Phaeacidiphilus oryzae TH49: one gene and its partner. The protein of the gene in region 1 interacts with the protein of each later gene in a pairwise test. Links are inferred from orthologs where the notes say so. Each region holds a gene or a part of one and is shown in the gene's direction. Other genes may lie near its edges.

Region 1 (15,039 bases):
GGCGTGGTCTTCGCCCTGCTGTGGTGGGCCTCGGTCTACTACGGCCGCAAGGCCGACCGGGTCAAGGCGGCCCGGATGGCGGCCTACGAGAAGTACCAGGCGGAACACCCGGACCAGCCGGACCGACCGGAACAGCCGGACCAGCCGGACCAGCCGGACCAGCCGGAGCGGCTCGCCCCGGCGAGCCGGCCCCAGGCCGAGGGCTGACCCACCTCCGCTGCCGGCCGGCCCGGCAGGGTGTCCCCTCGCCCGGGCGCTCTGAGCTGGGGGCGATAGGCTCACCGATCATCGCTGTCAGATGTCGGATCGCACCCCCCGGGAGCCCGCACGTGTCCTCGCAGAACTCCTCCGCCCAGCGCACCCTGGTGCTGCTCAAGCCGGACGCGGTGCGTCGCGGGCTGATCGGCGAGATCATCGCCAGGATCGAGCGGAAGGCCGGCTGGCGGATCACCTCGCTCGAACTGCGCACCCTGGACCGCTCGGTGCTGGAGCGGCACTACGCCGAGCACGTCGGCAAGTCCTTCTACGAGCCCCTGGTCGAGTTCATGTCCTCCGGCCCGACCGCGGCCATGATCGTCGAGGGCGAGGAGGTCATCGCCGGGATCCGCGCGCTGGCCGGCAAGACCAACCCGCTGGAGGCCGGCCCCGGCACGATCCGCGGCGACTTCGCGACCATCACCCGGGAGAACCTGATCCACGCCTCGGACTCGGTGGACTCCGCCGAACGGGAGATCAAGGTCTTCTTCCCGGGCCGCGCCTGACGCTCCGTCGGGCGACTTCCGAGCTGGTGGCGGTTTTGTGGCCGGGAACCCGGGTACCGACACGAGCGTCCAAATGTGTGGAGATCTCACCGCGTCCGCCGACAATGGCAGGGAGTGCGCGGGTGATCCACCAACCGGCGCGGCTACCATGGAGGCGGTCCACACCGCTCCCCGCCGACCTCCGGTCGGGCTGTCCGGCATGGCTTTGTGACGGCCCGTCAGGCGGTTCGGACCCACCTCCTCCGCGTACCGCCGCGTCCCCCCATACTCGAGCTCGGGAAGGCCCCCTCATCCCATGGCGAACAACATGTCGTTCATCGGTCGTGACATGGCTGTCGACCTCGGCACCGCCAACACGCTGGTGTACGTCAGGGGTCGCGGGATCGTGCTGAACGAGCCGTCGGTGGTGGCGGTGAACACCACCACCGGCGGAATCCTCGCCGTGGGCGCCGAGGCGAAGAAGATGATCGGCCGCACCCCCGGCAACATCATCGCGATCCGGCCCCTGAAGGACGGCGTCATCGCCGACTTCGAGATCACCGAGCGGATGCTCAGGTACTTCATCCTGAAGATCCACAAGCGCCGCTACCTGGCCCGCCCGCGGGTCGTGGTCTGCGTCCCGTCCGGGATCACCGGAGTCGAGCGCCGCGCCGTCATCGAGGCGTCCTCCCAGGCGGGGGCGCGCCAGGTGCACATCATCGAGGAGCCGATGGCGGCCGCGATCGGCTCCGCCCTCCCGGTCCACGAGGCCACCGGCAACATGGTGGTGGACATCGGCGGCGGCACCACCGAGGTCGCGGTGATCTCGCTGGGCGGCATCGTCACCGCGCAGTCCATCCGGGTCGCCGGCGACGAGCTGGACAACGCGATCATCCAGCACATCAAGAAGGAGTACTCGCTGCTGCTCGGCGAGCGGACGGCCGAGACGATCAAGATGACCATCGGCTCCGCGGCCGCCCTCGACGGCGAGCAGGAGCAGCACAGCGAGATCCGCGGCCGGGACCTGGTCAGCGGCCTTCCCAAGACCGTGGTGATCTCCGCGGCCGAGGTCCGGGAGGCCATCGAGGAGCCGGTCGCCAGCATCATCGACGCCGTCAAGACCACCCTCGACCAGTGCCCGCCGGAACTGGCGGGTGACATCATGGACCGCGGCATCGTTCTCACGGGGGGCGGGGCTCTGCTCAGCGGTCTCGACGAGCGGCTCCGGCGCGAGACCGGCATGCCGGTGCACATCGCGGAGGACCCGCTGGACTCGGTCGCCCTCGGTGCCGGCAAGTGCGTCGAGGAGTTCGAGGCGCTCCAGCAGGTGCTGGACGCCCAGCCCCGTCGCTGACGCGAGGTCAGAAGACGGGCGGCAGCAAGGAACCGCAGCACTTCCGCACCACGAGAAGGGCCCAGCCGAGCGCCGTGAGGGACACACGAGAGAGCAGGCTTCTGCTCGTCCTGCTGGTGGCCATCGCCTTCGCGTTGATCACCGTGGACATCAGGGGCGGTGACACGTCCCCGCTCAACGGTGCCCGGGACGCCGCCGCCGGCGTCCTCGGCCCGGCGGAGAGAGCCGTGGCCGGGGCGGTCGACCCGGTCGGCAACACGATCCGGGCGATCCGGGACTCGGGCGACCACAACGCCCGGCTGCAGGCCCTGGAGCGGCAGAACGCCGACCTCAAGCAGCGGCTGGCCTCCTCCGACCTGGCCCGGACCAGGAACTCGGAGGTGCAGCAGCTCCTCGGGGTGGCCGGCGCGGGCCAGTACACGATCAAGGCCGCGCAGGTGGTGGCGATCGGCGCGGCCCAGGGCTTCTCCTGGACGGTCACCCTCGACGTCGGCAGCGAGGACGGCATCCAGCGGGACGAGACGGTGATCAGCGGGCAGGGGCTGGTCGGCCGGGTGACCACGGTCGGCCCCAGCACCTCCACGGTGCTGCTGGCCTCCGACCCGGAGTTCACCGTCGGCACCCGGCTGGAGGGCAGCAACGAGATCGGCTTCGCCACCGGCCAGGGCGACGGCCCGATGAAGGTCGAACTCCTCAACGGCAACGCCAAGGTGAAGGTCGGTCAGCGACTGGTCACCTTCGGTTCGCAGGGCGACAAGCCGTTCGTGCCGGGCGTACCGGTCGGCACGGTGGAGAAGGTGAACGACACGCCCGGCTCGCTCACCCGCACCGTCCTGGTGAAGCCCTTCGTCGACTTCACCGCCCTGGACCTGGTCGGCGTGGTGATCCAGCCGCCGCGCACCGACCCCCGGGACGCGGTGCTCCCGGCCAAGCCCGCCAAGCCGGCCCCGGCCGCCCCCGCGCCACGCCCAGCGGCTCGCCGGGCGCGACCCCGGGCGCGACCCCGAGCGGCGGCGCCACCCCCAGCTCCTCCGGCACCGGCACCACCACCGCCGGCGCGGTCGGCGGCGCGACCCCCACCGCCTCCCCGACGCACTAGCCGACGCCGCAGCCCGCCCACGCCCCCGGCCCCGCGCCCGAAGAGAGGAAGTCAGGCTCATGCGGATCAACCGCATCCTGCTCGCCGCCGTCCTGGTCGTGGTGGCCCTGGTCATCCAGGTGAGCGTGCTGGCCAGACTCCAGCTCCCCGGCGCCGTGCCGGACCTGATGCTGCTGGTGGTGCTGGCCCTCGCGCTGGTCTGGGGCCCCACCGGGGGCTGCGTCACCGGCTTCTGCGCCGGCCTCCTCGCCGACCTCGCGCCGCCCTCCGACCACGCCGTCGGCCGCTACGCCCTGGTGCTGTGCCTCCTCGGCTACGCCGCCGGGCTGCTCAAGCCGCCCGGCGGGCAGATCCGCTCGGTCCTCACCCCGCTCGCCCTGGTCGCGGTCGCCGCCTTCACCGCCACCCTCCTCTACGCCGGCGTCGGCGCCCTGGTCGGCGACACCGCCGCCCGGCACGTCGGCCTCGGCGGGCTGATCGGCACGGCCGTCCTCTACGACGTGATCCTCGCCCCGTTCGTGGTGCCCGGGGTGATGGCGCTGGCCCGCAGGGTGGAGACGGACCCGGTGGCCCAGGCCGCCGACTCCGGGGCCGGCGGCCCCTCCGGCCGCTCCGGCGGCCTGGCCGGGCGGCTGTTCGGCGCGGCCTCCTTCCGCCGCCGCGAGCGGGCGATGTTCGGCGGCGAGGGCACCCGCACCGGCGGGATCGCGGGCCTCGGCACGGTGCCCGGCTTCGGCAAGGGCCGCTCCGGCGCCTCCGGCAAGCGCGCCGGCACCAGCAGCAGCATGGTTCGACCCGGCAAGCGTCTCTGACCGCCGGCCGCGCAGACCGTCCATTCCTCGGGAGGCAGTGAGAACCCGTGAGCAACATCCCGGAGACCGGCCGCACCAAGCGGGTGACCCTCCGTCTGGTCGTCCTTCAGGTGGTCGTGCTGTCCCTCCTCGCCACCCTCGGCGGACGGCTCTGGTACCTGCAGATCCGCAACGGGGCCCAGTACCAGCAGCAGGCGGCGTCCAACCAGATCCGCCAGGTGACCGTGCCCGCCGTGCGCGGACAGATCCTGGACGCCAACGGCGTGGCGCTGGCCGACAACCAGACCAAGCTGGTGGTCTCGGTCAGCCGCACCTCGCTGCTCACCGCCAAGGACGGCGGCAAGGCGGTCCTGGACCGGCTCGCCCAGGTGCTCGGCATGAAGGCGCAGGACGTGGAGAACAAGGTCCGGCTCTGCGACGCCAACACCCCGCAGCCCTGCTGGAACGGTTCCCCGTACGAGCCGATCCCGGTCACCGACAAGGCGACCACCCAGCAGGCCATGCAGATCATGGAGCGCAGGGAGGACTTCCCCGGCGTCACCGCCGAGCCGACCGCGGTCCGCGCCTATCCCGGCCCGTCCGGCGCCAACGCGGCCCAGATCCTCGGCTACCTCTCCCCGGTGACCCAGGACCAGGTCCAGGCGACCGCGAACAAGACCGGCAAGGCCAAGCTGGCCGCGACCGACTCGATCGGCCAGGCCGGCCTGGAGTCCGTCTACGACTCCGACCTGCGCGGCACCACCGGGACCAACAACCTCGAGGTGGACAACCTCGGCCGGGTCATCGGCGACGCCGGCGGCACCGCCGCCCAGCCCGGGAGCGACCTCGTCACCTCGATAGACGCCCGGGTCCAGGCGGTCACCGAGAAGCAGCTCAACCAGGCGATGCAGACCCTCCGGAAGACCTACGACCCCGTCACCCACGAGAACTTCAAGGCCGACTCCGGGACCGCGGTGGTGATGGACGTCCACACCGGCCGGATCGTCGCCATGGCCAGCGAGCCCACCTACGACCCCAACATCTGGACCGGCGGCATCTCCGCCAAGGACTACGCCAAGCTGACCAGCTCCTCCTCCGACTACCCGCTGCTGAACCGGGCCATCCAGGCGCAGGCGGCGCCCGGCTCGACCTTCAAGGTCATCTCGACCACGGGCGCGATGGAGGCCGGCTACACGGAGAGCGACACCTTTCCGTGCACCTCGTCGATGAACATCGGCGGGCAGGTCTTCAAGAACTTCGAGGGCGAGAACTTCGGCCAGATCACCCTCTCCAAGGCCCTCGAGGTCTCCTGCGACACGGTCTTCTACAACATCGCCTACCAGCAGTGGAAGAAGGACGGCGGCCTGTACGGCAAGAACGCCAAGGACTGGCTCTTCAAGGCCGCCCACCAGTTCGGCCTGGGTCAGCCCACCGGCATCGACCTGCCGTCCGAGGTCAAGGGCCGGGTGCCGGACCGCAAGTGGCACCAGGACTACTGGGACGCGATGAAGGACACCTGGTGCAAGCAGGCGTCCGCGAAGAACAACGACTACCTCACCCAGATCGCCCGCCAGGACTGCTCCGACTTCAAGTACGTCCGGGCCGGTGACGAGGTCAACTATGCGATCGGCCAGGGCGACACCCTGGTGACGCCGATCCAGATGGCCCGGATCTACTCCGCCCTCGCCAACGGCGGCACCCTCTACCAGCCGTCCCTGGCCAAGGCCGTGGTCTCGCCCACCGGCAAGGTGGTCAAGAACATCGCCCCGGTCGCCCAGGGCAGGCTGCCGGACAGCAGGCAGCAGCTGCAGTACATCGACAACGCCCTGGCGGGCGTGGTCACCAGCGGCACCGCGGCCTGGAAGTTCGGCGGCTGGCCGCAGAACAAGATCCCGCTGCACGCCAAGACGGGTACCGCGGAGGTCTACGGCAAGCAGACCACGTCCTGGTTCGACACCTACACCAAGGACTACGCCGTCGTCATGATGATCAGTCAGGGCGGCACCGGCTCCGGCGGCTCGGGCCCGGCCGTCCGCAACATCTACAACGCCCTCTACGGCGTCCAGTCCGACGGCTCGATCGACCCCAAGAAGGCCCTGCTGCCGACCCCGCAGAAGCAGCTGCCGACCTTCCACCCGGACGGCTCGGTGACCGCCGCCCAGCAGGCCGCCTTCAACCGGTCGGTCAGCGCCCACGCCCAGTACCTCAACACGACGGCCCCGGCCGGCGCGCCCGGCACCGTCCCGGCCGCCGTCTGGGCGCTGCCGCCGGACCGCCGCGGCGCCGGCTCCGTACCGACCGGCAGCGCGGCCGTGTACTGACCCGGCCGCGTCCCCGCGGGGCGCCCGCGTCCGGCACCTCCGAGCGGCGCCCTCCGGCCCGGCACCTCCGACCAGCACCTCCGACCAGAAAGCCAACTGCCATGACCGGCACCGGACTGACGACCAGTTACCGGGACCCGCGGTTCGCGCCGCAGCGCGGAGCGGTCGGCCGGCTGCTCGCCCGCGGCTCGGTGCTCTACCGGCTGGACTGGGTGCTCTTCGCCGCCTGCACCGCGCTCTCCCTGATCGGCTCGGTGCTGGTCTGGTCGGCCACCCGCGACCGCACCGCGATCAACCACGGCGACAGCAGCTACTTCCTGGTCCGCCACGTCATCAACATGGTGATCGGGATGGGCCTGTGCGCGGTGATCATCGGCGTCGGGGCGCGCCGGCTGCGCACGGCCGTCCCGTTCATCTACGCCTTCGCCGTGCTCGGCGTCCTCGCCGTCCTCAGCCCGCTCGGCTCGACCGTCAACGGCGCCCACTCGTGGATCGTCCTCGGCGGCGGCTTCTCCATCCAGCCCTCCGAGTTCGTCAAGATCGCGATCACCCTGGGGATGGCGACCCTCCTCTCCGCCCGGGTGGACGCGGGGGAGCGGCAGTTCCCCGACGACCGCGCCGTCCTCCACTCGCTGATCCTCGCCGCCATCCCGATGGGCGTCATCCTGCTGATGCCCGACCTCGGCTCGACCATGGTGATGGTGGTCCTGGTGCTCGGCGTCCTCGGCGTCTCCGGCGCCCCCAAGAAGTGGCTGGCCGGACTGGTCGCGGTGGGGGCGATCGGCGCCTTCGCCGTCGTCCAGCTGCACATCCTGAAGCAGTACCAGATCGCCCGCTTCGCGGCCTTCGCCAACCCGAGCCTCGACCCCTCCGGCGTCGGCTACAACACCGCCCAGGCGCGGATCGCCATCGGCTCCGGCGGGCTGCTCGGCAAGGGCCTCTTCCACGGCTCGCAGACCACCGGCCAGTTCGTCCCCGAGCAGCAGACCGACTTCGTCTTCACGGTGGCGGGGGAGGAGCTGGGCTTCGTCGGCGCCGGCGTGATCATCCTGATCCTGGGCGTGGTCCTGTGGCGGGCCTGCCGCATCGCCCGGCAGGCCGGCGACCTCTACGGCACCCTGGTCGCGGCCGGCGTCGCCTCCTGGTTCGCCTTCCAGGGCTTCGAGAACATCGGCATGACCCTCGGCATCATGCCGGTGGCCGGCATCCCCCTGCCCTTCGTCAGCTACGGCGGCTCCTCGATGTTCGCGGTCTGGGTGGGCGTGGGCCTCCTCCAGTCGGTCCGCGTCCTCCGCCCGGTCTCGGCGTAGCCGTCCGGGGCCGAAAACAGGAGCCCACCCTCCCAGTCGAGCCCTCTCCAGAAAACCTCCGCCACAACCACTGTCGCCGCCGCGGCGACTGAGGCACGCTCGACACCATGGCGACGATCGCATCCGGCACCGACCCCGCCGCACGCGAACCCGAGCACCCCCCGCGCGCCCCCGCGCCCCCGGCTGCGGCTGCGGAGATCGAGCGCAAGTACGAACCCCGCCGCCACCCCCATCACCCCGCGGCGACCCCGCCACCAGCCCCCAAGCGCCGGAAGCACGGCAAGCACCTGAAGCCCGCCGATCCCTCCGCGCCCCACGAACCGTCCCCGCCGCCCCAGCCGCCCCAGCAGTCCCCGCCGCCCCAGCCCGCGCAGCCGGCTCACCCCCCGCAGCTCCCCCAACTGCCCGAGCTCGGCACGGTCCCCGGCGTGAGCACCGTCCGCGAAGAGCCCCACCGCTCCCTGGACGCCCTCTACTACGACACCCCGGACCTCCGGCTCGCCGCCGCCGGCATCACCCTCCGCCACCGCGTCGGCGACGGCCCCGACCAGGACGGCTGGCATCTCAAGCTCCCGCTCGGCACCGACACCCGCGAGGAGCTCCGGGTCCCCGCCGCCCGCAACGGCGTCCTCCCCGCCGCCCTCGCCGACCCCACCGACCGGGACCACGCCAACCCCATCGTCCCCCGCGCCCTCGCCTCCCTGGTCCGCGCCCACACCCGCAACCACGCGCTGATCCCCGCCGTCCGGATCCGCACCCAGCGCACCCCGCGCACCCTTCGCGCCGCCGACGGCACCGTCCTCGCCGAGATCACCGTCGACCAGGTCACCGCCGACGTCTCCGCCGATCCGCGCGGCACCCCCGAGGCGGCGGCGCTGCCCCTCAGATGGTCCGAGGTGGAGGTGGAGCTGGGCCCCGGCGGGGACACCGCCCTCCTCGACGCCGTCGAGGAGCGGCTCACCCAGGAGGGCGAACTCCGCCGCAGCAGCTCCCCGTCCAAGCTCGCCCGCGCCCTCCGGGGCCGCCTCACCACCTCCTCGGTCCGCCCCCGCACCACCCCCCGCAAGCCCGCCGCCGCCTCCGACGGCCGCCGCGCCCAGGCCCCCGCGGGCGCCCCGACCACCGCCGACGTCCTCCTCGCCTACCTCGCCGAGCAGGCCCACGCCCTGGTCGAACTCGACCCCGCCGTCCGCCGCCGCATCCCGGACTCCGTCCACCGGATGCGGGTCGCCGCCCGCCGGCTCCGCAGCACCCTCCGCGCCTACAGCAGCGTCCTCGACCCGTCCGCCACCGCCCTCCTGGTCGACGAACTACGGCTGCTGGGAGTGGAGTTGGGCGCCGACCGGGACCAGGAGGTGCTCGCCGACCGGCTGCGCGCCGCCGCCGCCGAGCTCCCCCGCCCGCTGCTGTTCGGCCCGCTCCGCAGCCGGATCCGGATCTGGGACGCCGCCCGCCGCTCCGGCACCCGCCGCCGAGCCGTCGCCGCCCTGGACCACCCCCGCCACCTCGCCCTGCTGGACCGCCTGGACGCCCTCCTCGCCGAGCCCCCGCTGCTCGAACCGGCCGCCCACCGGCCCGCGCCGAAGCGCCTCCACAAGGTGCTCGCCGCCGAGTACCGCCGGGTCGGCAAGCGCGTCGAACACGCCCTCGACCTGCCGTCCGGCGACCCGGAACGAGACACCGCCCTCCACGACGCCCGCAAGGCGGCCAAACGCGCCCGCTACGCCGCCGAGGCCGCCGTCCCCGCCCTCGGACGCCCGGCCAAGCGGTACCGCAACGCCATGCGCGACCTCCAGGAGCTGCTGGGCGAGCACCACGACTCCGGCGTCGCCCGCGAGGCCCTCCGGGAACTCGCGCTCCAGGCGCACCGGTCCGGCGAGAACGCGTTCACCTACGGCGTACTCCACCAGCGGGAGGCGGAACGGGCGGCCGCGGCCGAGCAGGCGCTGCCCGCCCTCTGGGACCGTGTCCGGGAGGCGGTCGCCGAGGCAGTATCCTGAGTGGTCACCCCGGTACCGAAACGAAAGTCCACCCTCATGCCTGTCGAATCGGTCTTCCCGCGCCTGGAGGCCCTCCTCCCGCACGTCCAGAAGCCGATCCAGTACGTCGGCGGCGAGCTCAACTCGACCGTCAAGGACTGGGACTCCTGCGATGTGCGGTGGGCCCTGATGTATCCGGACGCGTACGAGGTCGGCCTGCCCAACCAGGGCGTCATGATCCTCTACGAGGTGCTCAACGAGCGCGAGGGCGTGCTCGCCGAGCGCACCTACAGCGTCTGGCCGGACCTCGAAGCGCTGATGCGCGAGCACGGCGTCCCGCAGTTCACGGTGGACGCCCACCGCCCGGTGAAGGAGTTCGACCTCTTCGGCGTCTCCTTCTCCACCGAGCTCGGCTACACCAACCTGCTGACCGCGCTGGACCTCGCCGGCATCCCGCTGAACGCCGCCGACCGCACCGAGGACGACCCGGTCGTCATCGCCGGCGGACACGCGGCCTTCAACCCGGAGCCGATCGCCGACTTCATCGACGCGGCGGTCGTCGGCGACGGTGAGCAGGCGGTCCTCGACATCACCGACATCACCCGGACCTGGAAGCTGGAGGGCCGCCCCGGCGGCCGGGACGAACTCCTCCTCCGGCTGGCCAGGACCGGCTCGGTCTACATCCCCCGCTTCTACGACGTCGAGTACCTGGCGGACGGCCGGATCTCCCGCGTCGTCCCCAACCGCCCCGGCGTCCCGTGGCGGGTCTCCAAGCACACCGTGATGGACCTCGACGAGTGGCCGTACCCGAAGCAGCCCCTCGTCCCCCTGGCCGAGACCGTCCACGAGCGGATGTCCGTGGAGATCTTCCGCGGCTGCACCCGCGGCTGCCGCTTCTGCCAGGCCGGCATGATCACCCGCCCGGTCCGTGAGCGCTCCATCACCGGTATCGGCGAGATGGTGGAGAAGGGCCTCAAGGCCACCGGCTTCGAGGAGGTCGGCCTCCTCTCCCTCTCCTCCGCCGACCACTCCGAGATCGGCGACATCGCCAAGGGCCTCGCCGACCGCTACACCGAGGACAAGGTCGGCCTCTCCCTCCCCTCGACCCGCGTCGACGCCTTCAACATCGACCTGGCCAACGAGCTGACCAGGAACGGCCGCCGCTCCGGTCTCACCTTCGCCCCCGAGGGCGGCTCCGAGCGGATCCGCAAGGTCATCAACAAGATGGTCTCCGAAGAGGACCTGATCCGGACCGTCGCCACCGCCTACGGCAACGGCTGGCGCCAGGTCAAGCTGTACTTCATGGCCGGCCTCCCCACCGAGACCGACGAGGACGTCCTCGAGATCGCCTCCATGGCCAAGAAGGTCATCGCCAAGGGCCGCGAGGTCTCCGGGCACAACGACATCCGCTGCACGGTCTCGATCGGCGGCTTCGTCCCCAAGCCCCACACCCCCTTCCAGTGGGCCCCGCAGCTCTCCGCCGAGGAGACCGACGCCCGCCTGATCAAGCTCCGCGACGAGATCCGGGCCGACAAGAAGTACGGCCGCAACATCGGCTACCGCTACCACGACGGCAAGCCGGGCATCGTCGAGGGCCTCCTCTCCCGCGGCGACCGCCGCGTCGGCGCGGTCATCCGCGCCGTCTACGAGGACGGCGGCCGCTTCGACGGCTGGCGCGAGTACTTCTCCTACGACCGCTGGATGTCCTGCGCCGACCAGGCCTTCGCCGGCACCGGCGTCGACGTGGACTGGTACACCACCCGCGAGCGCTCCTACGAGGAGGTCCTCCCCTGGGACCACCTCGACTCCGGCCTCGACAAGGACTGGCTCTGGGAGGACTGGCAGGACTCCCTCGAAGAGGTAGAGGTCGAGGACTGCCGCTGGACCCCGTGCTTCGATTGCGGCGTCTGTCCTGCAATGGACACGACAATCCAAATCGGCCCCACCGGCAAGAAGCTGCTCCCCCTCGCGGTCGTGAACAGCGGCCCGAGCAGCGCCGATAGCTGACGTCGCAACTGCCCCAGGACGCGCTCGCCGAGGCGACCGAAGCCGAGGCGAGCGCGCTTCTGGCTGCGCTGGGCGCGGGAAAGCCCGCCGAGCCACGCCGGCCTGGGCGGCCCGCTCGGCCTTTGCCGCAGTCCGGCGAGCGCCCACACATCCGCAGCCGGATCGAGTGGGTCTGAAGTTCGCTCGCGGCTGGCGGAAGCGTGGCCTCGGCGGTTGCGGTGACGGAAATCGGCTCGTCGAAGTCGGGGTGTCAGCGCCAGGATGTCCCGGTGAGTACCGCGCCGCGCCTGACCTCCGACAGCTACGAGCGGCTCGTCGCCAGCCTGCGCGGCCGAACCGTCGTCGCGGTCGCCTACTTCGTGCTGATGGCCGGAGACGAAGGCACCGATCCCGACGCGTGGGACTACGGCGCGTGGCACGAACCCACGATGGGCGTCGAGCTGGTCATGGACGACGGCCATACCTATTCGGCCGTGTGGGGCAGCACGTTCGATTACTACGGGGTCGAGCTCCACTCGGCGCCTATGCGCGAGTTCCTCTCTTACATCGACGAGCCGGGTGGGTCGGCACGCGTCGCGGTCGCGGATCACCCCCTCTGGGCCGGGATGGTGTCCGCCCCGATCGAGTCGTGCCGCATCCAGTGGTGCGGCGAGGAGCACGGCGCGCCGACTCCGGTGCCGGCGGCCATCCACCTGCGGAGCGCCACCGGTCAGGTGTGGGTCGCTGCTGGCCGCTCGGCCACTCACGGGCCTGACGGACCGGGGCCGTTCCACTTGGGCACCGACGACGTGCTCGTCATCTTCGACGCGGAGATCGCCGAGCGCGCCGGACTCGGAATCTGTCGCGTCACCCAGCCGTCGGCGTCGACCTCCAAGGAGAACCGGAGCGGGAGGCGGTGACGGCGGGAGGTCCGGGCCCGGTTGGCACTCGGGCTGGGGGCCTCAGGCCCTGGGAGGCCCCTGTCGGATCGGCGATTCTGGCCGTGGAGTCAGTCGGGGAGGTTGCTATGTGGATCTATGTCGGCATGATTCTGACAGGAGCCTTCATCAAGTTCGGGTTCGACGTCGCCTGGGTGCCCTGGCTGCTGATGGGGCTTGGTGGGTGGGGGCTCGTATACAAGTTCCGGCAGCCCAAACCGCACCATATCCGGGGAGAGAAGAGCAGCTTCATAGAGGAACGCCACGACTTCTAAGCCCTCGTGACTCCCAGCGCTCCCGGGACGTCTCGCCGTCGTGGACGTTCATCCAGCGGTCAGGTGGTCAGCTGGTCAGGTGGTCAGTCGGGTCAGTTCCTCGGTGATCGCCTGGCGCAGGCCGTCGTGGTGGGCGCCGAGGGCGTAGCGCGGGTCGGTCCACCGCTGGGTGGGGTACAGCCAGACGGGCTTGCGTATGAGGGCAGTTGGTTCCCAATCGTAGCGGGGCCACACGTGGGCGTGGAGGAAGGCGTCGGCGTTTCCCAGAATCTCCAGGTTGATCCGGCGGAAGGCCGGGTCCAGCCTGCCGCAGGCGCGTTCGACGGCCGCTCCCAGCTTCTCCATGTCGGCGAGGAAGGCCAGCCGCTTGGGCTTCGGGAGCTCGGAGAGCCGTTGCACCGAGGGGTCATCCACCAGGAGGACCGCGTATCCCGGGAGGAACTGCACGTCACCGATGACCGCGAACCCTGCCGTCAACCTGGCCAGGACAGTGGGATTCGCGCCCCGAAGCGCGCTTCCGATCCGGTCCCTGCGCCAGTCGTCGGCCATGACCGGCGACCCTAGCCTCATGTCCGCGCGATCGGGAAGAGCCCTCCAGCGCAGGGACGGGACGCGCTCGCCGAGGTCGTCAGGGCGCCGGCGAGCGCGTTTTCGGGGTCAGTGGCAGGTGCCGGTGCCGGAGTCGCTGTACTGGAGGGATGTGGAGTCGAAGCCGGGGCCGGGCTGGACCGGCTGGTAGTCCCAGCTGTAGCTGTGCGGCTTGAGGGTGAGCTTCATGCCGCCGAAGGCGCTGGCCTGGGCGGTGACCACGTTGGGGTTGTCGTAGTGGCCCGGGGTGCCGGCCAGGGTGTCGAGGGCCTCGCCGCCGGAGCCGACGATGAACTCCGGGATGCCGTGGGCCGGGTCGTACTGGCCGGCCGGGTTCATCGGGCGCAGCCGCGCGTAGGCGTGCTCGTGGCCGTTGAGGACGAGCGTGGCGTGGTGCTGGTAGAGGAGCTTCCACCAGGCGTCGGTGGCTCCGCCCTCGACGCCGCCCGCACCGGGGGCGGAGGCCGGCACGGTGGCCGTCGAGGCGGTGGTGGCGCTGAAGGCCGGCTGGTGCCAGTAGGCGATGGTGCAGGGGTGCCGGTTGGCGGCCAGGTCCTGGGAGAGCCACTGGGTCTCGCGGGCGAGGAGGCCGCCGTCCGTGGTGGAGCAGTCGTGCTTGAAGGCGTCCGAGTCGCACTCGGCGTTGAGCGAGACGATGTGCCAGTTGCCGAGGTTGTAGGAGTACCAGCCCTGGTCGTCGGCGGTGTCGTCGCCGGCCTGGCCCTGGGCGTTCGGCGTGCCGGCCTGGTCGTGGCCATTGAAGTAGCCGAAGTAGCCGGCGCCGTTCTGGCCGGCCTCGTTGTCGCCCTTCTTCGTGTACGGGTAGTACTCGTGGTTGCCCGGCGCCGGGCGCTCGAGCATCTTCAGGCCGCCCCAGGCCTGTTCGAAGGACTGCTCGAAGTCGGTGAGCTTGCCGACCTGGTACTGCTCGTCGCCCAGCAGCGCCACGGCGTCCGGGTGCATGGCCTGGGCCTGCTTCGCGGTGGCGAACTCGGCGCTCATGCCGCCCAGGGTGGCGCTTCCGCACTTGAGCGAGGCCGGGTTGGCGGCGTTCTCGGCGTCGTCGGGCTCGCATGCGATGTCGCCGACGGCCGCCAAGGTGTACGAGGCCGCGGCCGTGGCCGAGGCCGCGCTGTGCTGGGCGTACGGCCAGTCGTCGTCGCCGTGGTTCGCGGCGGCGACGGCGGTTCCGGTGGCCGCGAGCAGGGCCAGCCCGAGAGCGGCGGAGGAGAGCTTGGTGGCACGTCTCATGTGAGGAGTCCTTAGACGGGGACTTGGCCAACGGAGACTAATTAGTCGCCCTAAACAGTTGCAGCAAACTCGTCCTGTCGGTTCGGTGAACTCTGGGCGCGGTCCTACCCGAGCGCTGCGCTTCTCGCCGCGTCCGGACGGGTTAGCCCCGGCGTGGAAGACCGCGCCTCGCGCGGTGGCCTGCATGAGGATGAGGCGGTGAGCGATTCGTTTCCGCGTGTCCGCGTACGTGGGGGAGAGGGCGAGGAGCAGGGGCAGGGGCAAGGGCAGGGGCGGAGACGGGGCGAGGGCTGCGGCCGTCGCCGGCGGCGGGTCGCCGTGTGGCTGGGAGGGCTCGGGCTGGCGCCGGCGGCCCTCCTCGTCCCCGCTCCCGCGACCGCTACCGCTACCGCTACCGTTCCCGTCTC
Region 2 (15,030 bases), 620 kb from region 1 along the record:
CCGCCGGGCGGCTGCGCGCCGTCGTGCTGATCGGGGCCGACCGGGACGTGATCCGGGCCTCGCTGGCGCGACACGCGACGGAGGTGCCGGTGGTGGAGGTCGCGGACGGGGAGACTGGGGCGACGGCGATGGCGTCCGTCGTGCGTGCGGCGCGGGGGCTCGCTCATGAGGGTGACACGGTGCTGTTGGCGCCTGCGTGCGCGTCGATGGACATGTTCACCAACTACGGTGAGCGCGGCGATCTCTTCGCCGAAGAGGTCCGTCGACTCTGACTCCGAGGGAGGGTGGCTGGTGCCCGGATCCTTTTTCTGCCCCGGCCCCACCCCTTCCCGTTTCCCGGGGCTGCCGCCCCGGACCCCGCAAAGTCGCGCAGCGACTTCAGGGGCGCGGGGAACTGCGCGGCCAGGCCGCTACGGTCCGCACTCGGCAGCGGAGTTCGGGTTGCAACCCGGTGGCCGTTGCCAGCTGCGGCGCCGTAGTGAGCTGGGCGCGCAGTTCCCCGCGCCCCTTGTTCGCCCTCCGGGCTCACCGGGGCGCCGGGGGCGGAGCCCCCGGGAGACGGGCAGGGCCGGGGCAGAAGAGACCAGGGGGCGTCGTGGCTAAGCCGCGCGCAGCGCAGGAGCCGAGGACCACCGTCACCGTCTTCAGCGCGCGCACCTTCCGCTCGCCCCGCGTCGCCCGCGCCCTCCGGCACGGCAAGCGGACCCTGGACCGGCCCCTCACCCCGTACTACCTGATCCTCGGCGCCGCCGCGCTGATCATCGCGCTCGGCCTGGTGATGGTCTTCTCCGCGTCCCAGATCACCGCCCGCTTCTACGGGCTGCCGTTCGCCTACTACTTCGAGAAGCAGCTGATCGCGGTCCTGATCGGGGCCGCCCTCGCCTTCGCGGCGATCCGCGTGCCGGCCCGCACCCACCGGCTGCTGGCCTACCCGCTGCTCCTGGTCACGGTGCTCCTGCTGCTCGCCGTGATGATCCCCGGCGTCGGCCTCACCGTGAACGGCAACCGCAACTGGATCTACCTGGGCGGCCCGTTCCAGATCCAGCCCTCGGAGTTCGCCAAGCTGGCGCTCGTCCTGTGGGGCGCGGACCTCCTCACCCGCAAGCGGCAGCTCGGCACCCTCGGCGAGTGGAAGCACCTGCTGATCCCGCTGGTCCCGGTCGCGGGCCTGCTGCTGATGCTGGTGCTGGCCGGCGGCGACATGGGCACCGCGATGATCATCTGCGCCCTCCTCTTCGGCCTCCTCTGGTTCTCCGGTGCGCCGCTGCGGCTCTTCGGCACCAGCGCCGCCGTCGCCGCCGTACTGGCAGGCATCGCCATCGCCGCCGTCCCCCACCGGCTCTCCCGGCTGTTCTGCATCGGCGCCACCAAGGTCGGCGCGGACGGCGCCTGCTACCAGGCGGTCCACGGCGTGTACGCGCTGGCCTCCGGCGGGCTGTTCGGCACCGGGCTCGGCGCCTCGGTCGAGAAGTGGGGACAACTCCCCGAGCCGCACACCGACTTCATCTTCGCGGTGACCGGCGAGGAGCTCGGCCTGGCCGGCACCCTCTCCGTCCTGGTGCTCTTCGCCGCCCTCGGCTACGCCGGCATCCGGGTGGCCGCCCGGACCAAGGACGACTTCGTCCGGTACGCCGCCGGCGGGGCCACGACGTGGATAATCTCTCAGGCGATCATCAACGTCGGGGCCGTGCTCGGCCTGCTGCCCATCGCCGGCGTCCCGCTGCCGATGTTCTCCTACGGCGGTTCGGCGCTGCTGCCCACCATGTACGCGGTGGGGATGCTGCTCTGCTTCGCCCGGAACGAACCGGCCGCGCGGGCCGCGCTGACCGCCCGCCGGGACCGGTCGGGCGGGCTGCGGGCCCGCTTCGGCCGCCCCGGACGGCAGTCCGGCCGCGGGCCCGGCCGGGAGGACGGGCCGCCCAGGCCGCGCGACGGTGGCGGTATGCGTCCCGTCGGTGGCAGCCGATAAGGTCGGTCCGGTCAACGCCCAGAGGGAACAGGTGGATTTCGGTGCATGTCGTTCTCGCCGGCGGGGGGACCGCCGGTCACATCGAGCCCGCGCTCGCCCTCGCGGACGCACTCCGCAGGCGCGACCCGACCGTGGGGATCACCGCGCTCGGTACGGAGCGCGGCCTGGAGACGCGCCTGGTCCCGGAGCGCGGGTACGAACTCGCCCTGATCCCCGCCGTCCCGCTGCCGCGCAAGCCCACGCCGGAGCTGATCACGGTGCCCGGCCGGCTGCGCGGCACGGTCAAGGCGGTCCAGGACGTCCTGGAGCGGACCAAGGCGGACGCGGTGGTCGGCTTCGGCGGCTATGTGGCCATGCCGGCCTATCTGGCCGCCAAGCGGGCCGGGGTGCCGATCGTGGTCCATGAGGCCAACGCCCGCCCGGGCCTGGCCAACAAGATCGGCGCCCGGTACACGGACTTCGTGGCGGTCTCCACCCCGGACAGCAAGCTGCGCGACTCCCGCTACGTCGGGATCCCGCTCCGCCGGTCGATCGCCACCCTGGACCGGGCCGCGGCCCGCCCGGAGGCGCGCCACTACTTCGGCCTCGACCAGCGGCTGCCCACCCTGCTGGTGACCGGCGGCTCGCAGGGCGCCCGCCGGCTCAACGAGACCATCCAGGCGGTGGCGCCCCGGCTCCAGCAGTACGGGGTGCAGATCCTCCACGCGGTCGGCCCGAAGAACGAGCTGCCGATGATCCAGGACGTCCCCGGCATGCCCCCGTACCGCCCGGTGCCGTACCTGGACCGGATGGATCTGGCGTACGCCGCCGCCGACATGATGCTCTGCCGGGCCGGCGCGATGACCGTCGCCGAGCTCGCTGCGGTGGGCCTGCCGGCCGCCTTCGTACCGCTGCCGATCGGCAACGGCGAGCAGCGTCTCAACGCCCAGCCGGTGGTCCGGGCGGGCGGCGGACTCCTCGTCGACGACGCCGAGTTGACGCCGGAGTGGGTGCTGGCGCATGTGCTGCCGGTGCTCACCGACCAGCAGCGGCTGTGGGACATGAGCCGGGCGGCCGCCGAGTTCGGCCGCCGGGACGCCGACGAGCTGCTGGTGGGGATGGTGTACGAGGCGATCGCCCGCAACCAGCAGGGGAGCCGGCGGGTCCGTGGCTGACCTCAGGTACGGCGAGCGGCCGGCGGGGGACGCCGGCGGCTCCGCCCTGCCCGGGGCCGCGGCGGCCCGGGCGGCCCCGGGGGCCCGTCCGAGGACGGCGAGGCCCCCCGCCCGCCCCGGCTGCGGCTCTCCCGGCGGGGCCGGGCCGTGGTGGGGGTCCTGGCGCTGGCGGTGCTCGGACTGATCGCCTGGGCGGTCCTCCTCTCGCCGCTGCTGGCCCTGGACTCGGTCGCGGTCTCCGGCACCGGCCCGGGGCTGACGCGGGCCCAGGTGCTGGCCGCGGCCCGCCCGCCGTACGGCACCCCGCTGCCCCGGGTGGGCACCGACGCCATCCGGCAGCGGGTGGCGAGGCTGCCCCGGGTGGCCTCGGTGACGGTCTCCCGGGGGTGGCCGACCGGGCTCAGAATCGCGGTGGTGCGGCGTACCGCCGTGGCCGCGCTGGACTCCGGCCGGGCCGGGAGCGCCGGCCGGTACGCGCTGGTGGACTCCACCGGCGTGCGGTTCGCCACCGAGGACCGGCCGCCGGCCGGAATCCCGGTGCTCCGGATGGAATTGACCGCCGCGGGCCGGAACGAGCTGGACGTCATCCCGGAGCGGGAACTGGTGGACGGAGCGGTGCGGGTGGCGGGCGATCTGCCGGCCGCGGTGCGCGGCAAAGCCTCGTCCGTAGAAGTCCGTTCATATGACGATATTGAACTGCGGTTGCCCGGCGGGGTGTTGGTCAAGTGGGGGAGCCCGGCGGCGGGTTCGCGCAAGGCGCAGGTGCTGACCGCGTTGATGCGCAGTCAGAAGTCCTCCGTTCGGAATACGTTCTACGACGTATCGGCTCCGGACGCGCCGGCCGTCGGAGGCTGAGCGGACGTCCTCGAATGGACTTTCCCGAGTGTTCGCGACACCTCGGAAAGACCGGGCACGATCTGTTGCCATTGTGCCAAGGCAAGGCCAACTCCCTTGGCACGATTGCCTGGTGAGGCGGCATGTGCCAGTGGACGGGCGGGGTGTTGACGGGACCGGGGTGGCTCCCCGAGTCTTGTCAGTCACCCCGGGTACGCATACGGGTCATTGATCACATAGGCTCAAGAAAAAACGGGAGACTCGGCGTGTCCGTTGCTACGGACTCTTGCCGCGACCTACTGTCCTGTACCAACAAGCGTGCTGGAGCAGGGCACCTGAGTAGGCATAACCCTAAACCTCAGGGTTAGGGTCCGGGTCGGGACTCCCGCCCCAGTCGGCAACTGCCGATCCGGCTCCATCACGGGGGACCGGACGGCATAGAACATCCGAGGCGAGAGGCCTTCGACGTGGCAGCACCGCAGAACTACCTCGCAGTCATCAAGGTCGTCGGCATCGGCGGCGGCGGCGTCAACGCCATCAACCGGATGATCGAGGTCGGGCTCAAGGGCGTCGAGTTCATCGCGATCAACACCGACGCCCAGGCGCTGCTGATGAGCGACGCCGACGTCAAGCTGGACGTCGGCCGGGAGCTCACCCGGGGCCTCGGCGCGGGGGCCAACCCGGACGTCGGCCGCAAGGCCGCCGAGGACCACCGGGAGGAGATCGAGGAGGTCCTCAAGGGGGCCGACATGGTCTTCGTCACCGCGGGCGAGGGCGGCGGTACCGGCACCGGCGGCGCGCCCGTCGTGGCCAACATCGCCCGCTCGCTGGGCGCCCTGACGATCGGCGTGGTGACCCGTCCGTTCACCTTCGAGGGCCGGCGCCGGGCCAACCAGGCCGAGGACGGCATCGCGCAGCTGCGCGAAGAGGTCGACACCCTCATCGTCATCCCCAACGACCGGCTGCTCTCCATCTCCGACCGCCAGGTCTCGGTCCTGGACGCGTTCCGCTCGGCCGACCAGGTCCTCCTCTCCGGTGTCCAGGGCATCACCGACCTGATCACCACCCCGGGCCTGATCAACCTGGACTTCGCGGACGTCAAGTCCGTGATGTCGGACGCCGGTTCCGCGCTGATGGGGATCGGCTCGGCGCGCGGCGAGGACCGGGCGAAGGCGGCGGCCGAGATGGCCATCTCCTCGCCGCTGCTGGAGGCGTCCATCGACGGCGCCCGCGGCGTCCTCCTCTCCATCTCCGGCGGCTCCGACCTCGGCCTCTTCGAGATCAACGAGGCCGCCCAGCTGGTCAGCGAGGCGGCGCACCCGGAGGCCAACATCATCTTCGGCGCGGTGATCGACGACGCCCTCGGCGACGAGGTCCGGGTGACCGTGATCGCCGCCGGCTTCGACGGCGGGCAGCCGCCGGCGATCCAGCGCGACCCGGTGGTCAAGTCGGAGCGCTCGCAGAGCGATCGGGGCGCCGGCGCGGGAGCCGACCGCGGCAACGGGTACGAGCGCGCCGGCTCGACCGCCGCCGGCGGAGCCTCGGCCTCCCGTTCGTACACCCTCGGCAGCGTGCCGCGGCCGGAGGAGCAGCAGCCGGCGCAGCCCCCGGCGAGCCCGCGCCCGGTCGAGCCGGTGGCCGGCCCGGTCCCGCCGCAGCCGGCGGTCCCGCCGTCCCGCCCGGCGTACGTGGACACCCCGGCCGAGGAGCTGGACGTCCCCGACTTCCTGAAGTGACCGCGCCCGAAGTGATCGGGGAGCGGGCCGACCTCGCAGGTGCTCACTTCGCCGCCACCAACCGGTGGGGCGGGGTGAGCACTTCGCCGTGGGGGGAGCTGAACCTCGGCGGGGCCGTCGGCGACGAGCCGGCCGCGGTACGGGAGAACCGGCGTCGGGCGGCCTCGGCGCTGGGCCTCGACCCCGCGGCCGTGGTCTGGATGAACCAGGTGCACGGGCGGGAGGTCGCCGTGGTGACCGAGCGTCAGCCCGAGGGCAGCGCGCCCGAGGTGGACGGAATCGTCACCGATCGTCCCGGTCTGGCGCTGGCCGTGCTGACCGCCGACTGCACCCCCGTCCTGCTGGCCGACCCGGACGCGGGCGTCACGGGCGCCGCCCACGCCGGGCGCCCGGGGCTGGCCGCGGGGGTCGTCCCGGCCACCGTCGAGGCGATGGTGGCGCTGGGCGCGCGGCCCGGCCGGATCGTGGCCAGGACCGGGCCGGCGATCTGCGGCCGCTGCTACGAGGTGCCGGCGGAGCTGCGGGCGGCCGTGGCGGAGGCGGTGCCGGCGGCGTGGTCCACCACCTCCTGGGGGACGGCCGCACTGGACATCCCGGCGGGTGTCCGGGCCCAGCTCACCGCCGCCGGGGTGGCGGACATCCGGCTCTCCCCGGTGTGCACCCTGGAATCCGAGGGGTATTTCTCCTATCGGCGGGCCTCCGCGACGGGGCGTCTGGCGTCCTATGTGTGGCTGGCTCCCTGAGGCGGATCCCCACCGGCTCCGGGGCGCCCGCATGGCGCGGGAATCGCGCGCGCATGCGAAAATCCTTGCACTGTGAGTGAGATGACACCCGACAGGGACCCCGCCGCGCGCCTCGCGGAGCTGCGCGGCAGCCTCGCCGCCGTGCGGCGGCGGATCGACGAGGCCTGCGACACCGCCGGCCGCCCCCGCGACGAGGTCGCGCTCATCGTCGTGACGAAGACCTATCCGGCCTCCGACGTCCGCCTCCTCTCCTCGCTCGGGGTGACCGAGGTCGCCGAGAACCGCGACCAGGAGGCCGCAGGCAAGGCCGCGGCGACCGCTGATCTCCCCCTCCGCTGGCATTTCGTCGGCCAATTGCAGACCAACAAGGTGCGTTCGGTGGCGGGTTACGCCGACCGAGTGCATTCCGTGGACCGCCTCCGGCTCGTCGAGGCCCTTTCGAACGCGGTGGAGAAGAGCGGGCGCGAACGGCCTCTCGGCTGCCTGGTGCAGGTCGCACTGGAGAAGGAGGGGGCCGTCGAGGGCGACCCCGTGCACCATCGCGGCGGAGCCGCTCCGAACGAAGTCGCACAACTCGCCGATGCCCTTGCTGCCGCACCAGGACTGCGACTTGACGGTGTGATGGCTGTCGCACCGCTCGTCGGCCGGTATGCCGGTAATCCGCGCGCCGCGTTCGAGAGGTTGGCGGAAATCGCAACCGCCGTACGGGAGGCGCATCCGACTGCCACGATGGTTTCGGCTGGCATGAGCGGTGACCTTGAGGAGGCCGTTCTTGCTGGTGCGACACATGTGCGCGTCGGGAGCGCGGTACTCGGCGTGCGCCCGCCCCTCGGGTAACGTCACCGGTTAGAAGATCAGACTACTGACAGACCAGTACAAAACAGACAACTTGATGCCCCATCGGATGTGGGGCAGCTAACCGTGGATCGTGGGAACCGCCCCTGCCGGGGCGGGGTCTGTGCCGGTGACGGAGCCGATCCACCACAGAGCGGAGGACAGGAGTATGGCCGGCGCAATGCGCAAGATGGCGGTCTACCTCGGCCTCGTGGAGGACGATGGTTACGACGGCCAGGGGTACGACCCCGACGACGAGGACTACGGTCCCGAGCCGGAGCCGGTGCGCACCGGACCGACCGAGGAGATCCCGCAGCAGCAGCCGGCCGCCCAGCCGCGCCCCGCGGCCGCGCCCGCTCCGGTGGCCGCCGCCCCAAGTGCCGCAGTTGCCCCGGTTCGTAGCGAATCGCCCAGGATGGCTCCCGTGTCATCCATCACACCAGAACGCCGCCACATCGAGAAGAGCGCATCGGTGATCATGCCCAAGGCCAGCTCGGAACGGGACGCGTACCGCATCACCACGCTGCACCCACGCACATACAACGAGGCCAGGACCATCGGGGAGCATTTCCGCGAAGGTACACCGGTGATCATGAATCTGACGGAGATGGACGACATCGACGCCAAGCGCCTCGTAGACTTCGCGGCTGGACTGGTCTTCGGCTTGCATGGAAGCATCGAGCGGGTGACACAGAAGGTCTTCCTGCTGTCTCCTGCTAACGTCGATGTCACGGCGGAGGACAAGGCCCGTATCGCCGAGGGTGGGTTCTTCAACCAGAGCTGACCCCGGCGCTGCGGAACGATCAACCCGCGTGGTTCGTCAGACATCGAGGACTGCGGAACCGCGAGGGGCCAAAGCCGGACGCGCAGCGTCAAACTGACAGACCGACAGCAAGGCAGCAAGGCAGCTTATGATTCCGCGGGCGGGTGGAACCCACGGGCGGAGCAGGGAGAGGGGTGAGCGATGAACGTCTTCCTCGAAGTCGTGTACATCGCGCTTGAGGTCTTCCTGATCCTCCTGCTGTTCCGCCTGGTGGTGGACTGGGTGTTCCAGTTCGCCCGCGGCTGGCGGCCGAAGCGGGGCATGGTGGTCGTGCTTGAATCCACCTATACCGTGACGGACCCGCCACTCAAGCTTCTGCGGCGGTTCATTCCGCCGTTGCGTCTCGGGGGCGTGGCGCTCGACCTGTCCTTCTTCGTACTGATGATCATTGTCTGGATCCTGATCTCCGTCGTAGGCGGGCTGTGACCGAATGACCGAAGCGATGCACAGAAACCGAGCAGCCCGCCGTTGTGCCGACGATCACGTTGAGGTGAAGAGATGCCGTTGACCCCCGAGGACGTTCGGAACAAGCAGTTCACGACCGTCCGCCTCCGCGAGGGCTATGACGAGGACGAGGTCGATGCCTTCCTCGATGAGGTCGAGGCGGAGCTGACCCGGCTTCTGCGGGAGAACGAGGACCTGCGCGCCAAGCTGGCCGCGGCGAGCCGTGCGGCCGCCCAGAACCAGCAGCGCAAGCCCGAACCGCAGGACCAGCACCAGCGTCCGGGCGGTGCCCCCGTCCCCGCCGCCATATCCGGCCCGCCGGCCCCGGGCCAGCAGGCCGGGCAGCCGACCCAGGCGATGCCGCAGATGCCGCAGCAGATGGGCCACCCCGGCCCGCCGCAGCTGGCCGGCCCGCCCCAGCTTCCGGGCGCCCCGCAGCTGCCCGGCCCCGGCGGCCACGGCCCCGGCCCGATGGGCGGCCCCGGCGGTCCCGGCCACCACGGTCCGGGCCCGATGGGCGGCCCCATGGGCGGCCCTGGTCAGCAGCACCAGCAGCAGCTTCAGCAGCACCAGCAACACCAGCAGCCCCACCTGCCGCAGCAGCAGCAGGGTGGCGGTGACAGCGCCTCCCGCGTGCTCGCCCTCGCGCAGCAGACCGCGGACCAGGCCATCGCCGAGGCGCGTTCCGAGGCCAACAAGATCGTCGGCGAGGCCCGCAGCCGCGCCGAGGGTCTGGAGCGGGACGCCCGCGCCAAGGCCGACGCGCTGGAGCGGGACGCGCAGGAGAAGCACCGCGTCGCGATGGGCTCCCTGGAGTCCGCCCGCGCCACGCTGGAGCGCAAGGTCGAGGACCTGCGCGCCTTCGAGCGCGAGTACCGCACGCGGCTGAAGTCCTACCTGGAGACCCAGCTGCGCCAGCTGGAGAACCAGGCGGACGACTCGCTCGCCCCGCCGCGCACCCCGGCCACCGCCTCGCTGCCCCCGGCGGCCTCGTCCATGTCGTCGATGTCTCCGGTCGGAGCGTCCCCGATGGGCGGCCAGACCTTCGGTGGCAACCAGAGCTTCGGCGGCGGCTCGGCCTCCGGCCCGAACGCGGGCGGCAACGGCGGTCCCAGCTTCGGCGGCTTCTCCGGCGCGGGCTCCTCCGCGCAGCAGCACGGGGCGGCCGGCGGCAACGGTCGCGGCGGCGTCGGCGCCCAGAACGGCGGCGGCCCGACCGGTGGCGGCCAGCAGCAGATGGCTCCCACCATGACCCAGCCGATGGCGGCGGTCCGCCCGCAGCCTCCGCAGCCGATGCAGCAGGCCCCGACGCCGATGCGCGGCTTCCTCATCGACGAGGAGAACGACAGCTGAGGACGTCGCCCCGACCCCTCACCGAAGCGCCCCGGCCTCCCCGGCCGGGGCGCTTCGGCGTTCCCGGTACCGCCGCGAGGCAGCGCCGCAGGCGCGAGTATGAGGCGCGGGGCTGTGACATCAGCGACTCTGCCGCGGGACGTGCCCGGTAGCGCCCCGGGCGCGGCGCCGCAGGCGCGAGTAAGGGGCGCGGGGAACTGCGCGCCCAGGCGGCTACGGCGCTGGACTCGGCAACGGCCACCGGGTTGCAACCCGAACTCCGTACCCGACTGCGGCGCTGCGCCCGGGGCGGGGCGCCGCAGGCGCGGGTAAGGGGCGCGGGGAACTGCGCGCCCAGGCGGCCGCGGCGCTGCACTCGGCAACGGCCACCGGGTTGCAACCCGAGCTCCGTACCCGGACTGCGGCGCTGCGCCCGGGGCGGCCAGGCGGGGTCCGGGGCGGCCAGCCCCGGGAAACGGGAAGGGGCGGGGCCGGGGCGAGGCGCAAGATACCCCGGCCCCGCCCCGCCCCAGTGGCTACGCCTTGCGCAGCCAGAAGGACACCGCGAGCCCCTCGTCGGAGAACTCCCGCTCGGCCCAGTCCGGCCGGCCCTCCGCGCCGGAGAACTCCACCGCCAGCACCTCCTCCGCGATCAGCGCGGAATGTGCCGCCAGCGCCTCGCCGGTCTCCTGCGACGCCGCCCGGTACCGCAGCACGATCCTGTCCGCGACCTCGAGACCGCTGCCCTTCCGCGCCTCCTGCACCTGCCGGATGAAGTCCCGGGCCAGCCCCGCCAGCCGCAGCTCCGGCGTGACCGCCAGGTCGAGCGCCACCGTCGCGCCCGCCTCGCTGGCCACGGCCCAGCCCTCCCGCGGGGTCTCCGTGATGAAGACCTCCTCCGGGGAGAGCGAGACCGTCTCGCCGCCGACCAGGACCTCCGCCGCCCCCGACTCCCGCAGCGCCGCGCTCAGCGCCGCCGCGTCGGCCGCCGCGACCGCCTTGGCCACGTCCTGCACGCCCTTGCCGAACCGCTTGCCCAGCGCCCGGAAGTTCGCCTTGGCGGTGGTGTCGACCAGCGACCCCCCGACCTCGGCCAGCGACTCCAGCCGCTCGACGTTCAGCTCCTCGGCGATCTGCGCCCGCAGCTCTTCGCCCAGCGCCTCGTACCCCTGGGCGGAGACCAGCGCCCGGCTGAGCGGCTGCCGGGTCTTGACCCCGGACTCCGCCCGGGTCGCCCGCCCCAGCTCGACCAGCCGTCGCACCAGCGCCATCTGCTGCGACAGCGAGCGGTCCACCAGCGTCTCGTCGGCCTCCGGGTACGCGGCCAGGTGCACGGACTCGGCGGCGTTCGGCGCCACCGGCACCACCAGGTCCTGCCAGACCCGCTCGGTGATGAACGGGGTGAGCGGCGCCATCAGCCGGGTCACCGTCTCGACGGCCTCGTGGAGGGTGGCGAGCGCCGCCGGGTCGCCCTGCCAGAAGCGCCGCCGGGCCCGCCGGACGTACCAGTTGGAGAGGTCGTCGACGAAGCCGGAGAGCAGCTTGCCGGTGCGCTGGGTGTCGTAGTTCTCCAGCGCCGCGTCGACCTCCTTGACCAGCTGGTTGAGCTCGCTGAGCACCCAGCGGTCGAGCACCGGCCGCTCGCTCGGAGCCGGGTCGGAGGCGCTCGGCGCCCAGCCCGCCGTACGGGCGTAGAGCGCCTGGAAGGCGACGGTGTTCCAGTAGGTCAGCAGGGTCTTGCGGACGACCTCCTGGATCGTCCCGTGCCCGACCCGCCGGGCCGCCCAGGGGGAGCCGCCGGCGGCCATGAACCACCGCACCGCGTCGGCCCCGTGCCGGTCCATCAGCGGGATCGGCTCCAGGGTGTTGCCCAGGTGCTTGGACATCTTCCGGCCGTCCTCGGCCAGGATGTGCCCGAGGCAGACCACGTTCTCGTACGAGGAGCGGTCGAAGACCAGGGTCCCGACCGCCATCAGGGTGTAGAACCAGCCGCGGGTCTGGTCGATCGCCTCGCAGATGAACTGCGCCGGGTAGCGCCGCTCGAACAGCTCGGTGTTCCGGTACGGGTAGCCGTACTGGGCGAACGGCATCGAGCCCGAGTCGTACCAGGCGTCGATCACCTCGGGGACGCGCACGCTGGTCTCGGCGCAGCCGGCCGCCGGGCAGGTGAACGTCACGTCGTCGATGAACGGCCGGTGCGGGTCCAGGTCGGTCAGGTCGCGGCCGGCCAGCTCGCCCAGCTCGGCCAGCGAGCCGACGCAGGTCAGGTGGCCCTCGCCGCAGCGCCAGATGGGCAGCGGGGTGCCCCAGTACCGGTTGCGGCTGAGCGCCCAGTCGATGTTGTTGTTCAGCCAGTCGCCGAAGCGGCCGTGCTTGACCGTCTCCGGGAACCAGTTGGTCCGCTCGTTCTCCCGCAGCAGCTCGTCCTTGACCGCGGTCGTCCGGATGTACCAGGACGGCTGCGCGTAGTAGAGGAGCGCGGTGTGGCAGCGCCAGCAGTGCGGGTAGCTGTGCTCGTACGGCAGGTGCTTGAAGAGGAGGCCGCGCGCGTCCAGGTCGGCGACCAGGTCCTCGTCCGCCTTCTTGAAGAACTTGCCGCCCACCAGCGGGAGTTCGGGCTCGAAGGTGCCGTCGGGCAGCACCGGGTTGACCACCGGCAGACCGTAGGACTTGCAGACCCGCATGTCGTCCTCGCCGAAGGCGGGGGACTGGTGGACCAGGCCGGTGCCGTCCTCGGTGGTGACGTAGCCGTCGTTGACCACGAAGTGGGCGGGGGAGTCGAAGGAGATCAGCTCGAACGGCCGCTGGTAGGTCCAGCGCTCCATCTCGGCGCCGGTGAAGGACTCGCCGGTGGCGGTCCAGCCCTCGCCGAGCGACTGCGCCAGCAGCGGCTCGGCGACGACCACCTTCTCGTTCCCGTCCGTGGCCACCACGTAGCGCACCTCGGGGTGGGCGGCGACGGCGGTGTTGGAGACCAGGGTCCACGGCGTGGTCGTCCAGACCAGCAGCGCGGCCTGCCCGGCCAGCGGGCCGGAGGTGAGCGGGAACCGCACGTACACCGAGGGGTCGACGATGGTCTCGTAGCCCTGGGCCAGCTCGTGGTCGGAGAGGCCGGTGCCGCAGCGCGGGCACCACGGGGCCACCCGGAAGTCCTGGACCAGCAGCCCCTTGTCGAAGATCTGCTTGAGCGACCACCACACCGACTCGACGTAGGACGGGTTCATCGTCCAGTACGCGTTGTCCAGGTCGGTCCAGTACCCCATCCGGCGGGTCAGCGCCTGGAAGGCGTCCACGTGCCGGGAGACGGACTCGCGGCACTTCTCGTTGAACTCGGCGACGCCGTAGGCCTCGATGTCCGGCTTGCCGCTGAAGCCGAGCTCCTTCTCCACCGCCAGCTCGACCGGCAGGCCGTGGCAGTCCCAGCCGGCCTTCCGGGGGACGTGGTAGCCCTTCATGGTGCGGTAGCGGGGGAAGACGTCCTTGAAGACCCGGGCCTCGATGTGGTGGGCGCCGGGCATGCCGTTGGCGGTCGGCGGGCCCTCGTTGAAGATCCACTCCGGACGCCCCTCGGTCTCCTCCAGGGTGCGCTGGAAGATCTTGTTCTGCTCCCAGAAGGCGAGGATGCCGTGCTCCAGCTCCGGCAGGTCGACCTGCGCCGGAACGGCGCGGTAGCCGGGACCGCTGGGGGTGGGGGTCGGGTCGCTGGTGGTCATGGGCGCTGATCTTCCTCCGGCGGACGAACTCTGCTCCGACGGAGGGACGAGAACACCGCTCCTGCAGCGGCGGGCCCGCGGTACCACCCTCCTTGACCGCGATACGGGCCGATGCCCGGTCACGGCCCCCTCATTGGGGTTTGCGGTCGGTTCTACTCGCCCCGGGCGGGGCTTTCCTCCGACGGCTCCGGGGTGATCTTCCCGCCCGCGCACGCCCCCGGGCTCACACCGTCCCCGGGTCGCTCATGGCTGCGTTCGGAGGTACTCCTCCCCATCCACGCCTCGCACGGGCAGTCTACAGGTGCGCGGGGCGTGCGCCTGACGCGCCGTCCGATGATCGTGACTCGGGGCGATTATCGGGTCACGATCTGGGCACAAACTCGTCAGGTCGCAGACGGGGCCTGCCGGATGCCCGCCACGGATGGCTAGGGGGATGTCCGGTATGTCTCGTTGTGATGCGATTTCCAACGAATTATCGTTCCGGCACTGCGTCGCGCATCGCTGCGCGGCGTTCAGCAGTGTCCGGAGCCAGTGCGAAGTCGTCTAAGGGGTCGTGAAAAGCCATGGCGGACAAGGCAATGAGCGGTTGCGCGGCAGGCCGTGCGGGGACGCCTTTGGTCGACCCGGGGGAGGGGACCGTGACCCGGCGCAAGACCAGTACCAGCACGAGCAGGCCGACGGCGCGCAGTCGTACGACACGCGCCGCCACCGGCGCCCGTGCCGGGAGGACGGCCGCGGGAGCGGCCTCCTCCGGCGCCGCCGCCCCGGCCCAGCCGCTCGCCGAGCGGCCGTCGGATCCGGCGGCGCTCCCGGTCCGTCCCGGGGAGGACCCCTGGACCCAGACCGAGATCGACGAGCTGATCGCCGGGCTCACCGGCGAGGCCGACCGGCTGCGCGAGGAGATCCGCACGGCGGAGCTGGCGATCAGCGGGCTGATGCGCGACTCCGGCGACGGGGCGGGCGATGACCAGGTGGACGCGGGCACCAAGAACATCTCCCGCGAGCACGAGCTGGCGCTCACCAACAACGCGCGGGACATGCTGGCGCAGACGGAGCGGGCGCTCACCCGCCTCAGCACGGTCGCCTTCGGCGCCTGCGAGTCCTGCGGCGGCCCGATCGGGAAGGCCCGCATGCAGGCGTTCCCCCGGGCGAGCCTCTGCGTGGAGTGCAAGCAGAAGCAGGAGCGCCGCTGACCACGCCCGCCCCGGCGCAGCGCCGAAGGCGCAAGTAAGGGGCGCGGGGAACTGCGCCGCCGACCAGGCAGGCTGCCGCACCCGGCAACGGAGAGTGGGTTGCAACCCAGTCGCCGTCGCCGGGTGCGGCGCCGTGGCCGGCCGGGCGCGCAGTTCCCCGCGCCCCTGGGTTTTGCGGCTGCGCCGCGACAACCCCGGGGCGCAGCCCCGCGGCGCCCGCCGCCCGCGCAGCGCACCGCGCTCGCGCTACCCTTG

What was found.
Region 2: the proteins of BS73_RS25835 (region 1) and ftsZ interact in binary tests that used the Escherichia coli proteins (3 or more experiments, as listed by UniProt). The link is inferred for Phaeacidiphilus oryzae TH49 from one-to-one orthologs.

Annotation. Positions count from the first base shown.
Region 1 is NZ_JQMQ01000005.1:4,999,530-5,014,568, forward strand. The notes cover bases 112-3,081. They hold BS73_RS25835 (rod shape-determining protein), read left to right. Parts: upstream 112-1,068; coding sequence 1,069-2,094; downstream 2,095-3,081. Other genes in these bases: ndk (nucleoside-diphosphate kinase), read left to right, coding at 330-761. Outside these bases: rod shape-determining protein MreD, read left to right, coding at 3,253-4,005; mrdA (penicillin-binding protein 2), read left to right, coding at 4,053-6,305; rod shape-determining protein RodA, read left to right, coding at 6,407-7,615; BS73_RS25865 (CYTH and CHAD domain-containing protein), read left to right, coding at 7,723-9,615; BS73_RS25870 (TIGR03960 family B12-binding radical SAM protein), read left to right, coding at 9,652-11,601; BS73_RS25875 (hypothetical protein), read left to right, coding at 11,871-12,500; BS73_RS25880 (hypothetical protein), read left to right, coding at 12,608-12,793; BS73_RS25885 (diadenosine tetraphosphate hydrolase), read right to left, coding at 12,869-13,342; BS73_RS25890 (metallophosphoesterase family protein), read right to left, coding at 13,451-14,632; BS73_RS38895 (glycoside hydrolase family protein), read left to right, coding at 14,951-15,039. UniProt on the Escherichia coli protein: Forms membrane-associated dynamic filaments that are essential for cell shape determination. Acts by regulating cell wall synthesis and cell elongation, and thus cell shape.
Region 2 is NZ_JQMQ01000005.1:5,612,628-5,627,657, forward strand. Bases 3,598-6,558 are described here. They hold ftsZ (cell division protein FtsZ), read left to right. Parts: upstream 3,598-4,424; coding sequence 4,425-5,693; downstream 5,694-6,558. Other genes in these bases: BS73_RS28725 (cell division protein FtsQ/DivIB), read left to right, coding at 3,598-3,978; pgeF (peptidoglycan editing factor PgeF), read left to right, coding at 5,690-6,436; BS73_RS28740 (YggS family pyridoxal phosphate-dependent enzyme), read left to right, coding at 6,518-6,558. Also shown: murD (UDP-N-acetylmuramoyl-L-alanine--D-glutamate ligase), read left to right, coding at 1-272; putative lipid II flippase FtsW, read left to right, coding at 779-1,969; murG (undecaprenyldiphospho-muramoylpentapeptide beta-N-acetylglucosaminyltransferase), read left to right, coding at 2,011-3,123; more of BS73_RS28725, read left to right, coding at 3,271-3,597; more of BS73_RS28740, read left to right, coding at 6,559-7,273; BS73_RS28745 (cell division protein SepF), read left to right, coding at 7,440-8,054; BS73_RS28750 (YggT family protein), read left to right, coding at 8,235-8,519; BS73_RS28755 (DivIVA domain-containing protein), read left to right, coding at 8,592-9,890; ileS (isoleucine--tRNA ligase), read right to left, coding at 10,406-13,582; BS73_RS35605 (TraR/DksA family transcriptional regulator), read left to right, coding at 14,221-14,775. UniProt on the Escherichia coli protein: Essential cell division protein that forms a contractile ring structure (Z ring) at the future cell division site. The regulation of the ring assembly controls the timing and the location of cell division.